Regions from separate parts of the Streptomyces sp. 351MFTsu5.1 genome, predicted to be linked through region 1. Evidence: riboswitches for the same ligand, from Rfam matches in the RefSeq annotation. Region 1 holds a riboswitch; each other region holds the start of a gene.
What was found. Region 1 has a riboswitch for cyclic di-AMP ahead of H295_RS0110970 (M23 family metallopeptidase). Riboswitches for the same ligand answer to the same signal wherever they lie in the genome.
Positions count from the first base shown of each region.

Region 2: another riboswitch for cyclic di-AMP. It lies ahead of H295_RS0141040 (M23 family metallopeptidase); the one in region 1 lies ahead of H295_RS0110970 (M23 family metallopeptidase).
Region 3: another riboswitch for cyclic di-AMP. It lies ahead of H295_RS0112595 (C40 family peptidase); the one in region 1 lies ahead of H295_RS0110970 (M23 family metallopeptidase).
Region 4: another riboswitch for cyclic di-AMP. It lies ahead of H295_RS0123770 (transglycosylase family protein); the one in region 1 lies ahead of H295_RS0110970 (M23 family metallopeptidase).

Region 1 covers NZ_KB911778.1:292,044-295,665, forward strand. Annotated here, with positions in the region: gene H295_RS0110960 (TetR/AcrR family transcriptional regulator) at 1-285, shown strand, start outside; gene H295_RS0110965 (SGNH/GDSL hydrolase family protein) at 454-1,239, opposite strand; gene H295_RS0110970 (M23 family metallopeptidase) at 1,489-2,424, opposite strand; cyclic di-AMP (ydaO/yuaA leader) riboswitch at 2,429-2,590, opposite strand; gene H295_RS0110975 (alpha-galactosidase) at 2,893-3,622, opposite strand, start outside.
Region 2 covers NZ_KB911804.1:51,509-55,130, forward strand. Annotated here, with positions in the region: gene H295_RS0141025 (class I SAM-dependent methyltransferase) at 1-826, opposite strand, end outside; gene H295_RS0141030 (TetR/AcrR family transcriptional regulator) at 888-1,487, shown strand; tRNA gene H295_RS0141035 (tRNA-Met) at 1,565-1,638, shown strand; cyclic di-AMP (ydaO/yuaA leader) riboswitch at 1,875-2,032, shown strand; gene H295_RS0141040 (M23 family metallopeptidase) at 2,044-3,069, shown strand; gene H295_RS0141045 (aldo/keto reductase) at 3,177-3,622, shown strand, end outside.
Region 3 covers NZ_KB911779.1:120,088-123,709, reverse strand. Annotated here, with positions in the region: gene H295_RS0112600 (tellurite resistance/C4-dicarboxylate transporter family protein) at 1-350, opposite strand, end outside; gene H295_RS0112595 (C40 family peptidase) at 489-1,634, opposite strand; cyclic di-AMP (ydaO/yuaA leader) riboswitch at 1,643-1,789, opposite strand; gene pcrA (DNA helicase PcrA) at 2,229-3,622, shown strand, end outside.
Region 4 covers NZ_KB911784.1:201,773-205,394, reverse strand. Annotated here, with positions in the region: gene eno (phosphopyruvate hydratase) at 1-609, opposite strand, end outside; gene H295_RS0123770 (transglycosylase family protein) at 878-1,564, opposite strand; cyclic di-AMP (ydaO/yuaA leader) riboswitch at 1,568-1,730, opposite strand; gene H295_RS0123765 (transglycosylase family protein) at 1,936-2,916, opposite strand; gene H295_RS0123760 (cytochrome P450 family protein) at 3,109-3,622, opposite strand, start outside.

The sequences.
Region 1 (3,622 bases):
TGGGCGGTGGCGCTGCGCGAACCGGCCCTCCAGGAGGTCACCCGTGATCTCGACCGGCGCTGGAAGGCAGCCCTTGCGGAGGTGATCGCCGAGGGTGTCACGGCGGGCGAGTTCCACTGCCCGGACCCACAGGCCACGGCCCTGCGCCTCACGGCCCTCCTGGACGGCCTCGCCGTACAGCTGACGTCCTACGCCGGAGCGGTCCCCCGGACCCGCGCCCAGGAGTGGGTCGACGAGGCCTTGGCCCGCGAACTGGGCCTGGACAGGACGACGTTGACGCCGTAGCCGTAGCCACGAGCCCGCACACTGCGGACCACCCGTCGCCGCCGCCGGCCGGCCCGGCCGCCGGACAACTCCCGGCGCCGGACGGCCAACGGAGCGCTGGAACTCCCGTCGCCCGGCCCCTACGCCGTAGCCCGGTTGTCCCAGCTAACCCGCCCCGTGCTCTTGCACTCAGGCCACCGAAGCGATCCGTGTCTTGATGTCGTCCGGGGAGAGCACGCCCTTGGCCGTCACATGGTCGCCGGAGGACTCCCCGCGCAGTCGGCGGCCGATCCACGGCACCAGGAACTCCCGTGCCCAGTGGACGTCGTCGCGCCGCACGTCCAGTGGGCCGCGGGGCGGCAGCGGTGGCCATGGCTGGTCGGGGTCGGCCGGGACCTCCAGGCCGAGGACCTGCCCCGCACGGAGCGCCACACGCGTGTGCCCCTCCGCGGACAGGTGCAGCCGGTCGTGGTCCCAGGCCCGCCGGTCCTGGATCGTCTTCAGGGACCACAGATCGAGCACCGGGCACCCGTACCGGTCGGCGACGGCCCGCACATGGCCGTTGTACGTGGCGATCTTGCCGCGCAGGTGCTTGAGCACGGGCACGCCACGGGTGTCGAAGCCTGTGGTCACCATGACGGTGCCGCACGCCTCGGTGAGCCGGGCGACGGCCCGCTCGAAGCGCTCGGCGACCTCGTCGGGGTCGGTGCCGGGCCGGATGATGTCGTTGCCGCCGGCGCAGAACGACACCAGGTCCGGTGCCAGTTCGACGGCCTGCGGAAGCTGGTCCTCGACGATCTGGTCGAGCAGCTTTCCGCGCACGGCGAGATTGCTGTACCTGAATTCGCCCTCGGGCCGCCGGTCGGCGAGGAGCACCGCGAACCGGTCGGCCCAGCCGACGAACGCCCCGTCGGGGCCGGGGTCGCCGACGCCCTCGGTGAAGCTGTCCCCCACCGCCACGTACGACCCGATCACTGATCTGCTGTCATTCTTCGAATCGTCTGCCACAGCGGTTCATGATTCACCTTCGAATGTGACCTACGCGACCGTAGGAAGACCTTGACGTGCGGTGAGATAAGCCACTCCTAAAGTGTTGGCCAAACCAGGAATAGGTCCCTGATCACCACTGTTGGCGATGCGACCGCCACACCCGGAAGTCGTTACCGAACACCGAAGGCCGGACCCGGGGATCGGGGTCCGGCCTTCGGTGGCACAGGGGCGGGGTCAGCCGACGGCGACGCCCTTCGAGCGGAGGTAGGCGACCGGGTCCACGTCCGAGCCGTAGTCCGGCGTGGTGCGGATCTCGAAGTGCAGGTGCGGTCCCGTCACGTTGCCGGTGGCGCCGGAGAGACCGATCTGCTGCCCCTCGGACACGGTCTGACCGGCCGACACCGAGAGCTGCGAGAGGTGGGCGTACTGGGCGTAGTAGCCGTCGTTCAGCTTGATGACGACCTGGTTGCCGTAGGCACCGCCCCAGCCCGCGGAGACGACCGTGCCCGCGGCGACGGCCTTGAGCGGGGTGCCGGTGGGCACGACGAAGTCGACGCCGGTGTGGTAGCCGCTGGACCACATGGCACCCGCCACGTGGTACCCGGTGCCGATGGTGGCGCCGGTGACCGGCAGGGTGTAGCCGCTGGAGCTGCCGGAGCTCTGGGTCGCGGCCGCCGGCTTCGCCTCCGCCTTCTCCGGCTTCGGGGAAGATGCCTTCGGGGCGGACGACTTGGCCGGGGATCCGGTCTTCGTCGCGCCCGGGGCCGCCTTCTTGCCGATCGACAGCTTCAGGCCGGGGTGGATCAGCGAGGGGTCGTCGCCGACGGCCTCGCGGTTGTCGGCATAGAGCTTCTTCCAGCCACCGGCGACATTCTGCTCGTCCGCGATCTCCGAGAGGCAGTCGCCGACGCGCACCGAATAGGTGCGCACGGTCGAGGCCTTCGCGGTGTCTTTCCTGGCGGCGGTCCTCTCGGCCGACTTCTCGGCGGTCTTCTGCGTGACCGGAAGCGACTGAACTGCCTTTTCCGGCACCGACTGCGAGGTGGCGGCGTGGGCGCCGGTGGCTCCCATCAGCGGCAGCGCGAGCGCGGCGCCTCCGGTGCCGGCGACGGCTATCGAGCGGGTGAAGCGCTGGGACTTCGGGCGGCGGTGCTTACCCTTCGCGGGCATGACGAATTCCTCTCCGGCGCCTGCGAGGTGAGCTGTCGGGTGCGAGCTGGAGATGCCCGGCCGCGTCGGGACGCGGCTAAACCCCAAGCCTGTTCCGGAGACCGGAACAGGCGGTACTGCCTGTGGGTCCCCCGCTCCTGCCGTCACGGGTGAGTGTGTGCGGAATCCGTTCGGCGGCAGGATTGGGCGTCCGACCGGATCGGTGGCGAACGTAAACGAGCAAGACGCAAAGGGACAAGTGAGGGGTTCCGCGGGAATGCGTTCCCCTTGATCCCTTATGGGGATTACCGGTCACCCTGCGTCAATCGGAAGCCCGTCACCCACGCAAACCCCCTTGGGAATTATGCGGATTACGTGAACATGCCGTGCGACACACCGTCACGGATATGACGCTCCTCACGTCACGAATTCCCAAGATCCCGCACTTCGGAAGGAGTTGGAAAGAACCCAGCAATTCGGACAGAAGCCCTAGATGCGGCGCAGCCGGAAAACTGCCGCATCGAGGTCACCCCGCAGACCGGTGCGAAGTCCGTGATGCAGCAATACGGCCCCTCGGTGAACTTCGCCCGTTTCGAGGCATTCGTACGACGCCGTCGGGTCGAGCCCGCGCAGCCGCACCGCCGGCACGGGTTCCCCGTAGTGCTGGGCCTGAAGCCAGGCGAGCACGACCGTCTCCTCGCCGAGGACGTACTGCACCGCGCTCAGCCCGCCCCGCGGAGGACGCAGCCGGTACTGGTCGCCACGCTGGACCACGGGCCGGATCTCCTTGTAGAGGTCCACCCAGCGGCGGGCCTCGGCGAGCTCCTCCTCGGACCACTCCGTGAGGTCGCCCCCAACCCCGAGCACCCCGGCCATGGAGCTGACGAACCGGAACCTCAGCGAGCTCACACGGTCGTTGAGCTGGGTGTTGGGGCTGTCGGTGACCCAGGCGGCCATCACGCGCGCGGGGTGGATCTGGCTGAAGCCGTGCTGGATGGCGAGACGGTCGAGCGGGTCGGTGTTGTCCGAGGTCCACACCTGGTCGGTCCGGCTGAGCACCCCGAGGTCGATCCGGCCGCCGCCGCCCGAGCAGGACTCGAAGGCGACGCCGGGGTGGGCGGCACGCAGCCGGTCCAGCAGGGCGTAGAAGCCGTGCACATGGTCCACCCACAGGCGCTGCGGGTAGGGGTCCCCGGGCCAGCCGGCGTCGGTGAAGCAG
Region 2 (3,622 bases), on a different contig from region 1:
CCGTAGGGGAGCGGGTCGCGGTGATCACGACGGACGTGTAGGGCATGGTGGCGTGGCCGCCGAGCTTGTCGATCGCGGTCCCGGCGCGGTCCAGGACCTCCGCCATGGTGTCTGCGGGGAGTTGGGTGAGGCCGCCGAAGGTGGGGAGCTGGTCGAGCCACTCCTCTCGGGAGTAGGTGCGCTCCCAGGCGAAGCGCCACTGTTCCGGCTCGCTGAAGCTGCCGGTCCGCCGGATCCCGTCGGCGATTCTCGCGAACAGCGGCTGGTAGGCGTCCACGGCCGAGCCTTTGAGGAGACCGGGGTTGAACGGGGAATCGGGGGCGACCCGTTGGAGTGCTTCGGCCAGGGCGTCGATCACCTCGGCCGGGAGCTGGGGGACGTGGTGGAAGGGGGCGAGTCGGCCGCCGGGCCGGAGGACCTGGGCCGCCTTGGCCGCGCCGGCGACGGGGTCCACCCAGTGCCAGGCGGTGCCGGCGATGACCGCGTCGAACTGCCGCCCGGCCGGCTGCCAGTCCTCGAACCTGGCGACCTCGACCTCGATGCGGCTGCGTCGCGCGAGGGCGGCCATCCGCTCGTCGGGTTCGACACCGAGCACGGTGCAGCCGGCCGCCTGGAACTGCCGGGCCTCGATGCCGGTTCCGGCTCCGACGTCGAGGACGTGCCGGCCGGGGCTTGCCGCGACGATCCTGTCCACGAGGGCCTGGGGATACGGCGGTCGGGAGCGGTCGTAGCGTTCGGCGTCCACGCCGAACGACTCGGCCGTCTGCCGGTGGCGGTGGGGCTCGGGGCCGGGCGTGTCCGGCTGTCCCTGCGATAAAGTGGGCATGCGCCCACATTAATGGGCGGTTGCCCACTTGTTAAGGCGCGGCGGCGCGGAAAGGGAGACGATGCCGTCAGGGGTGCACATCCACAACGTGCGCGGCCAGTTGTTCGAAGCCGCCGAGCGCGTCCTGCTGCGGGACGGGCCCGACGCGTTGACCAGCCGGGCCGTCACGGAGGAGGCGAACTGCGCCAAGGGCGTGCTGCACCGGCACTTCGCCGACTTCGACGCTTTCCTGGCGGAACTGGTCCTCGATCGCGTCCGCGGCATCGAGGACCGGACCACGACTCTGCGCGCGGCCGCCGGGACCGGGAGCGTGGTGGACAACCTCACCGACGCACTGCAGGACCTGTTCGGTCCGGTCACGGTGGCGATCGTCGCGCTCATCACCTTCCGCGACGGCCTCCGCGCCCGGCTGCGCGAGGCCGGTCTGACCGGCATCCCGCTGGCCGTGCAGGGCGCCGCGATGATCGCCGCATACCTCACCGCCGAGCGGGAGTCGGGGCGCCTGGCCGGTGACGCGGACATCGACACGCTCGCCCCCACCCTCGTCGGGGCCGGGCACCTGCTGTTCGCCGACCGGACGAGCGCCCCGCCGCAGACCACCGCCGTCCGCAAGATGGTGACCACGGTCATCGCCGGCGCCCTGCGACCACCCCGGCCGTGACCCGAGCGCCCGGGCCGCACCTCGCCAGTAATGCGTGCGGGAGTCGGTCCCCGGATGGCGTATGCTGGTTTCACCGACGCGGGGTGGAGCAGCTCGGTAGCTCGCTGGGCTCATAACCCAGAGGTCGCAGGTTCAAATCCTGTCCCCGCTACTCACGGCTCAGGGCCGGAGTCCAGTCACTGGACTCCGGCCCTGAGTGTTTCCCGGAGCGCGCTCATCACCTGGCGTGAGCGATCCGGTCAACTCGCCCGTTTTTCACCGGTCATGGGCCGTAAGTCCTGCGGGATTTCGTTAATGATCAAGCGGAACAGCTTGGAATCGGGCCCCCGGGTCTATTAACGTTCGATAACGCAGCGCGGTCGTCCCAGCCGTCACAAGAGACGGCTCCGTGCTCACGCGCCGAATTCCGCAAGGGAACCGGGGAACCACCACCTTGGGGTGAATCGCTCGTCTGCCGCCGTGGCCACACGGCGGGTATACGCGCGTAGGAGACCTTCCTGCTCCGAACCCGTCAGCTAACCCGGTAGGCGAGAAGGAAGGAAAGGAGCGCGCCCACGTGGCGTCCAACCCGCCTGCCCCCGAGGCCCCGTCCGTACCGCGCAGCACTCTCGTGTACGGCGGCTACCGCGCCGACGACGAGGCCCCCCTCGGCGAGTGGAACCCGACCGCGGACTCCCTCGCCCCGGTGCGAGGCCGGCACCGCGTGGCCAAGCAGCGCGGCGGCGGATTCGCCCGCAGCTCCACCGTCCTCGGCGTCGGTGTCATAGCCGCGGTCAGCGCCGGCGGCATGGCCAGCGCCAACACCGGCAAGCCGCCGGTCTCCATCTCGATGCCGGACCTGCCGAACGTCGGCTCGCTCATCTCGGACGACTCCGACTCCGGCGCCGACGACACGAGCGCCTTCAGCAGCGTCGGCACCGCCACCGTCGACACCGCCAAGGGCACCTCGGACGCCGGTGAGGCGCTGCGCTCGCGCATCCTCGCCCAGGCCGAGACGCAGCAGGACCAGCTCGACACCAAGGCCGCCCAGGCCGTCGCCGACGCCGCCCAGAAGGAGGCCGACGCGGCCGCCGCCAAGGCGGAGAAGGAAGCCCAGCAGCAGGCCGCCGCCGCGAAGAAGAAGGCGGAGGAGGCGGCCGCGAAGAAGGCCGAGGCCGCGCGTCTGGCCGAGCTCGCCAAGCAGTACACGCTGCCGACCTCGTCGTACACGATCACGGGCACCTTCGGTCAGGCCGGTTCGCTGTGGTCCTCCGGCTACCACACGGGCCTCGACTTCGCCGCCCCCACGGGCACGCTCATCAAGGCGATCCACAGCGGCACCGTCACGGAGGCCGGCTGGGCCGGTTCCTACGGCTACCGCACGATCCTCACCCTCGACGACGGCACCGAGCTGTGGTTCTGCCACCAGTCCTCGATCAGCGTCAGCGTGGGCCAGAAGGTCGGCACCGGTGACGTCATCGGCCGCGTGGGCGCCACCGGCAACGTGACCGGCGCGCACCTGCACCTGGAGGTCCACCCGGGCGGTGCGGCGACCGGGATCGACCCGATGGCGTGGCTGCAGGGCAAGGGGCTCAACCCCTGAGGCTCCCTGAGGATCTCTGAGGTCCGGAGGGGCTGATTCCGCTTGTTTACGAGGACTTTGCGGCCGTAGCGGAAGATCCCCGTCGGGCAGGGGCGTTGACGTATCACATGACTTCTCTGCGCAAGCTCGGCTCCTCCGACCTCGAGGTCTTCCCGCTCGCCCTCGGCGGCAACGTCTTCGGCTGGACCGCCGACGAGGCCACGTCCTTCGCCGTCCTCGACGCGTACACCGCCGCGGGCGGCAACTTCGTCGACACGGCCGACTCGTACTCCTCGTGGGTCGACGGCAACTCCGGCGGCGAGTCCGAGACGATCATCGGCAGGTGGCTGGCCGCCCGCGGCAACCGCGACGACGTCGTCATCGCCACGAAGGTCAGCCAGCACCCCGACTTCCCCGGGCTGACCGCCGCCAACATCAAGGCCGCCGCCGACGCCTCCCTGAAGCGCCTCGGCACCGACCACATCGACCTCTACTACACCCACTTCGACAAGACCGAGGTGCCGGTCGAGGAGATCATCGGCGCGCTGGACGAGCTGGTGAAGGCGGGCAAGGT
Region 3 (3,622 bases), on a different contig from region 1:
GGCCACAGCAGTGCGGCCAGCGCGAGCAGCGCCTCGGCCAGGGGCTGCCGGCCGAGCGCGGAGAAGCCGGTGCCGAGGACGGTGGTCGCCGCCACCGCCGTCAGGGCGCCCGGCGTCCCGGCCTCGGCGGCCCATCGCGCGCGCTCCCGCAGCAGTCGTACGGCGAATTCGGCGGCCAGTCCCAGCCAGGCCGCGCAGCCGATCACCAGGGCGATCCGGGACAGCGTCGCGTAGCCGGTCAGATGCAGCCCGACCGACAGGATGCCGGTCGCCAGCACGGCGGCCCCGGCGGCGGGCGGGCGCTGCGTCCACCAGACGCGCAGGGGGGAGTACGGGGAGGTACCGGCCATGGACCGATGCTAGGAAGCTCCGCGCAGCCCGCGAGCGGGGCGCGCACGCGCGCGTGGGGGAAATCGCCCGGGCGGGGCGGGCACACGCGCGTGGGGGACATCGCGCGGGCGCAGGCGCCCCGCCCGCGCCACGGGACCTCAGGCCGGTCGCACCACGCTGTGGATCGCCGACTCGCCGTCGTAGTAGATCGACTCCTCGCGGACGTACGCGCCCGGCTTGGGGGCGTGGATCATCATGCCGTTGCCGATGTAGAGGCCGACATGGGTGATGTCGTCGTAGAAGAAGACCAGGTCACCCGGCTGGGCGTCGGCCAGGGAGACCGTGGTGCCGGCGTTGACCTGGTCGTAGGTGACGCGGGGGAGGGTGACGCCGGCGGCCTTCCAGGCGGCCTGGGTGAGGCCTGAGCAGTCGTAGGAGCCGGGGCCGGTGGCGCCCCACACATAGGGCTTGCCGATCTGTGCGCGGGCGAAGGCGAGCGCCTTGGCGGCCCTGGTGGCGTACGAGGAGTCGGTCGCGGTCGAGGTGCCGGTGCCCGGCGTGCTCTCCTGCCGGCCCGCCTCCTGCGCGGCCTTCTCCGCGGCCGCCTGCTGCCGGGCCAGCTCCGCCGCCTTGCGGGCCGCGGCCTCCTGCTTCGCCTTCTCGATCGCCGCGAGGCGGGCCTTCTCCTGAGCCGTCAGCTCCGAGAGCAGCTCGCGCGCGTCGGCGAGCTTCTTCTGGACGGTCGCCTTCGCGGTCTTCAGGTCGCTCTGCGTCTCGGTGAGCGACTGGAGGCTCTGGGAGGCCTCCTGACGCTTCTTCATCGTCGCCGACTGCTCGGAGACGTAGTCGTCGACCGCGCCCTTCTGGCGGCTCGTGAGGCGGCCCATCAGCTGCGTCTGGTCGAAGTAGTCCTGCGGGGTGTCGGCGAGCAGGAAGGTCGCTGTGCCGGGCGCGGCGGCCCCGGTGCGGTACTGCTCGGCGGCGAAGGAACCGAGCTCCTCCCGGGCCTGGTTGAGCTTCTCGGTGCGCCGCGCGACGTCGTCGAGGAGCGTGTCGACCTGCTTGCGCTGCTTGGTCGTCCGCTCCTTGGCCGCGTTGTAGGTGTCGGTCGCCGACTCCGCCTGGCGGTAGAGGTCGTCGACCTTCTTCTCGACCTCTTCGAGACTGGGTTTGTCATCGGCCGGCGCGGCGTTCGCCGACTGGGACAGCAGGGCCACGGAGGTGAGCGCGGCCGTCGCGAGGGCCGGGGTCCGTATGCCTGCTACGCGCGTACCAGCGGGACGCGACTTGCGGTGCGACGCCAAGGGAGGCGACTCCTTCCGTGCTCCGCCTACCGGGTTAGCTGTCGGGTTCGGGCGGGAAGGGTTGCCCTACGGCGCTCCCGTGGGCGGGAGTCGGCCGATTCACCCCGGGGTTCGGTGGGTCCCCGGCTCCGGGCGCGCGGCGGCGCTGCCGGACTCGGCGGAGGCCGCGCGGCCCGGCGACGTTCGCCGGAGGGGGTCGTACGGCCTACCGGGAACGGTAGCCAACTGCTGTGGCCCCTGTGAAGGTTGATGTTCGATATGCCCGATACATTTTCGTGACCTTCGGTCAGGGGTGCGTGGCTGACGGTCGGCGCCGAGTGGTCTGTCGCGGCTCGAGTGCTTTTCCTGAGTGTGACCGCGAGGCGGAGGAAGGGCGGTTCCGGCGGGGCGCGGCGCCTGCCAGCCGGCCGCGGACCGTGACGACACGGCTCCGGAGGGTCGTGGGCCGGCGCCGGACGGGCGGGGTGCGACAGCTGTCGCGGCCTGCGCCCGGGCGCTGAGCGGGCCTGCGCCCGGGCGCTGGGCGTGCCGATTCCGGCGATGTTCTCAGGGCGGCGGCGGGCTGTCAGTGGGGCCCCCTAGACTCGGAGAGCGATGAGCAGCCTCTTTGACGACAGCTTCCTGGCGGACCTCCAGGCCCCTCGCGGGCACGCGGAGGAACCCCCGCCGCCGCCCGAGGACGACCACGTGCCGGAACCCGTTCCGGACGATCTGTTCGGCGGGAAGTTCGACGTGCCCCCGGACCGGGACGCCTACTACCGCGATGGCGCCCCCCGCCCGGTGCTGGACGCGGCCGCGCTCCTGGACGGGCTGAACGAGAACCAGCGCGCCGCCGTCGTGCACTCCGGCACCCCGCTGCTCATCGTGGCCGGCGCCGGCTCCGGCAAGACCCGGGTGCTCACCCACCGCATCGCCCACCTCCTCGGCGAGCGCCGTGTCCACCCCGGCCAGATCCTCGCGATCACCTTCACCAACAAGGCCGCGGGCGAGATGAAGGAGCGCGTCGAGCAGCTCGTCGGCCCGCGGGCCAACGCGATGTGGGTGATGACCTTCCACAGCGCGTGCGTGCGGATCCTGCGCAGGGAGTCGAAGAAGCTCGGGTTCACCTCCTCCTTCTCGATCTACGACGCCGCCGACTCGAAGCGTCTGATGGCCCTGGTCTGCCGCGACCTCGACCTCGACCCCAAGAAGTTCCCGCCGAAGTCCTTCAGCGCCAAGATCAGCAACCTGAAGAACGAGCTGATCGACGAGGAGGACTTCGCCGCCCAGGCCGCCGACGGCTTCGAGAAGACCCTCGCCCAGGCCTACGCCATGTACCAGTCGCGGCTGCGCGAGGCCAACGCCCTCGACTTCGACGACCTGATCATGACGACGGTCAACCTGCTGCGCGCCTTCCCGGACGTCGCCGAGCACTACCGCCGCCGCTTCCGGCACGTCCTCGTCGACGAGTACCAGGACACCAACCACGCCCAGTACGCGCTGGTCAGGGAGCTGGTCGGCACCTCCGAGCACCCCGTCGACGTACCGCCGAGCGAACACGACCTGCCGCCCGCCGAGCTCTGTGTCGTCGGTGACGCCGACCAGTCGATCTACGCCTTCCGCGGCGCGACCATCCGCAACATCCTCCAGTTCGAGGAGGACTACCCGGACGCGGTGACGATCCTCCTGGAGCAGAACTACCGCTCCACCCAGACGATCCTCACCGCCGCCAATGCCGTCATCGAGCGCAACGAGTCCCGCCGCCCCAAGAACCTGTGGACCAACGCGGGCGCGGGTGCGCGCATCACCGGCTATGTCGCCGACACCGAGCACGACGAGGCGCAGTTCGTCGCCGACGAGATAGACCGTCTCACCGACGCGGGCGACGCGAAGGCCGGCGATGTCGCGGTCTTCTACCGCACCAACGCGCAGTCCCGTGTCTTCGAAGAGGTCTTCATCCGCGTCGGCCTGCCCTACAAGGTCGTCGGCGGCGTCCGCTTCTACGAGCG
Region 4 (3,622 bases), on a different contig from region 1:
GCCGGTCGACAGGCCCTTGCTCTTCAGGACCTTCTTGAGGGTGTGGTAGACCTCGGTGCCCCAGCGCAGCGCCTCGGAGAAGGACTCCGCGCCGATGGGGGCGATCATGAACTCCTGGATGTCCACGTTGGAGTCGGCGTGCGAGCCGCCGTTCAGGATGTTCATCATCGGAACGGGCAGCAGGTGCGCGTTCGGGCCGCCCAGGTAGCGGAACAGCGGCAGGTCGCTGGCCTCGGACGCGGCGTGCGCGACGGCGAGGGAGACGCCGAGGATGGCGTTGGCGCCGAGCGAGCCCTTGTTGTCGGTGGCGTCCAGGTCGAACATCGCCTGGTCGATCAGCCGCTGCTCGGTGGCGTCGTAGCCGACGAGCTCCGGGCCGATCTGCTCGATGACGGCGAGGACGGCCTTCTCGACACCCTTGCCCTGGTAGCGGTTGGGGTCACCGTCACGCAGTTCGATGGCCTCGAAGGCACCGGTGGAGGCGCCGGACGGGACGGCGGCACGACCGGTGCTGCCGTCGTCGAGGCCGACCTCGACCTCGACGGTGGGGTTGCCTCGCGAGTCGAGGATTTCCCTGGCTACGACGACGTCGATGGACGGCACGAGCATCTCCTTCTGCAATGGTGAGCCTGGCGACTAGAGCCTAACCGGCTCCGGGGCTTCGGCCACCGTGTGGACCGACCTGTGGACGAAACCGAGAGTAAATTGTTTCTGAACTGAACAAAGACGGCCGTGCAAGCGCGCACAAAAAACCCCGCCCCGGTGCGTACGGGGGAACACGCACCGGAGCGGGGAGCCCGTGGGGACGGGGGGTGACCCTCACGAGGCCTTCAGTATGAGGACCACGGGTATGAGGGCGCTGTGGTTCAGGTAGGAATCACTTGAGGTGCAGCTGCTGACCCGGGTAGATCAGGTTCGCGTCCTCGATGATGTCCTTGTTCAGCTTGAAGAGCGTCTGGTAGCCGCCCTTGACCTTGTGCTTCGCGGCGATCGAGCTGAGGGTGTCACCCTTGACGACCTTGTACTCGCCGTCGCCCTTCTTGACCTTCTTGCCGGTCGGGGTGGTGACGGTCTTCTTGGCCGCCGGACGCTCGGAGGAGCGGGAGGCGCTCTGCTCGTTGGTCGAACGGGTGCCGGCGCTGGAGCCCGAGTTCGAGGAGCTGGAGGAGGACGAGCTGCCGCCGTTGTAGGCGGCGCTGGACAGGCCCGTGCCGCAGACCGGCCAGGCGCCCTTGCCCTGGGAGGCGAGGACCTTCTCGGCGACGGCTATCTGCTGCGACTTGCTGGCCTGGTTGGCCTGCGGGGCGTAGGCGGTGCCGCCGTACGCGGCCCAGGTGGAGGCGGAGAACTGCAGGCCGCCGTAGTAGCCGTTGCCGGTGTTGATGGACCAATTGCCGCCGGACTCGCACTGGGCGACGGCGTCCCACTCGGAGGCGGTGGCGGCGGAGGCGTTGCCGGCCGCCATCAGCGGGGCGGCGATGGCGACACCGGTGACGCCGGCGAGCGCGGCGGCGCGGGTGGCCTTGGACGGACGACGGTGCTTGCCCTTGCCGGAAAACAGCATGGTGGATCCCCTCACCGACGCCTGCGAGGTGAGCTGTCGGGTTCGGGCCGGTTGAGTTGCCCGGTCACGCACAGTGCGTGACTTCACCCCAAGCCGGTCCAGCGTGAACTGCTGGGCCCGGCGCTTACCTTGGGTCCCCCGCTCCTGCCTACGGCGCTTGACGCGACGACTGTTCCCGTACGGCCGCTGGCAGGATTCGGCGTTGCGACAGACGGGGCTCGGGTTGCCGAGCGGTGACGACGGTAGACATGCGCTCGGCGGAATTTCAAAGACGATCAGGGCTTCTGAGACTCATCCCACACTTTCACCAAAGTGGACATTCGGTGCGAAGTGTGACGTGAACTCCCGCTGTTTTTCAGGCCTTTTCGGCCCTATTCCACCCCTGTGTCGAGCGTCTGACCGGCGGAGATGTCGCTGGGGTCGGCCCCGATGCGGTCCCTGTTCTCGGCGTAGAGGGCGCGCCATCCGCCGTCGAGGCCAAGGGAGTCGGCGATGGAGGCGAGGGAGTCGCCCTCCTTGACGGTGTACGTGCGAGCGGCGTGACGGCCCGAGGAGGTGCCCGCACTCTTCGTCGCGACCTCGTCCCCGCTGTCGCCGCGGTGCTTGCCGGTGCCGCCGAGGGAGCCGACGTCCACCAGGGCCGAAGAGCCGCCCTCCTGCCAGGACTTGTCCGCTTCGTCCTCTTCTGGGCTCACCACGGGCGAGCCGTCGGAAGACTGTGCGTCTTCTTTGCCGGAGGCTTCGGAACCCTTGGTGTCGCTTTCGCCCGCCTTGGAGGTGCTTTCGCCACTCTTGGACGGGGTGGCCGACGGGGAGGGGGTCGCGGACGAGCCGTCCAGGGAGTCGAGCAGACCGGGAGAGTCCTCGGTGCCCGACGAGTTGGACGAATCAGACGATACGGATGATTCCGACGATCCGGACGCGGAAGCCGAGGGCGTTCCGCTCGCCAGGCCGGTGTCGACGCCGGCCGAGCTCGAGTCCTTGCTGAGCCCGTTGAGCAGACCGCAGGTCGGCCAGGCGGCGATGCCCTGGTCGTCGAGGAGCTTCTCCGCCACGGCTATCTGCTGGTTGCGGCTGGCCAGGTCCGCGGTCTTGGCGTACTCGAGGCCGCCGTACTTCTCCCAGTTCTCCTGGGACATCTGGAGGCCACCGTAGTAGCCGTTGCCGTCGTTGGCGCTCCAGGAGCCACCGCTCTCGCACTCCGCGACCCGGTCCCAGGTGGTGCCGGTCGCGGCGCTCGCTCCGGACGCCGCGAGCAGGGGGATCGCGATGGCGGATCCCGTCACACCGGCCGCCACGAGCAGCGCCGGAGCCTGACGGGGGCGACGGTGACGACCGTTCCCGGAGAGCATGAAGGGACCTTTCCCGAGACTTCAGAGACCCACGCGGCGAGTGGTACGGACCACCGCGTTGGTCCGTGAACGTATAGGGGTTCGATCACTTGTCACAAGTTAATGCCGCGTAGATCACGTGAAGATCACAGACTTGAGGGCGCGTCATGTTTAGGCGGCCGTGCGGCGGGGTTCAGGGGACCCCTCGGTCGATTACCGGACGGGAGTGAACTCCACGGGCAAAGTACGCAGTCCACGCATGATGAGCCCACCCCGCCAGCGCAAATCGGCTGAATCCACCGCGAGTTGCAGATCGGGGAGCCGGGTGAGGAGCGTGGCGAGCGCGGTCTGGCCCTCCAGCCGGGCGAGCGGGGCACCGAGGCAGTAGTGGATCCCGTGGCCGTAACCGAGGTGCTGATTGTCACGGCGGGACAGATCGAGCACGTCGGGGTCGGCGAACCGCTCCGGATCCCGGTCCGCCGCGGCGAGCACGACGAGCACGGGATCGCCGGCCGCGATGTCCTGACCGCCGATGGTGAGCGGCTCGGTGGCGAACCGCCAGGTGGCGAGCTCGACCGGGCCGTCGTAGCGCAGCAGCTCTTCCACGCCGGTCTCGAGGAGGTCGGTGCGGCCGGCGGCGAGCGACTGCTGGAGCCTCTCGCGCTGCTCAGGGTGGGTGAGAAGGGCGTAGGTGCCGTTGCCGATGAGGTTGACGGTGGTCTCGAAA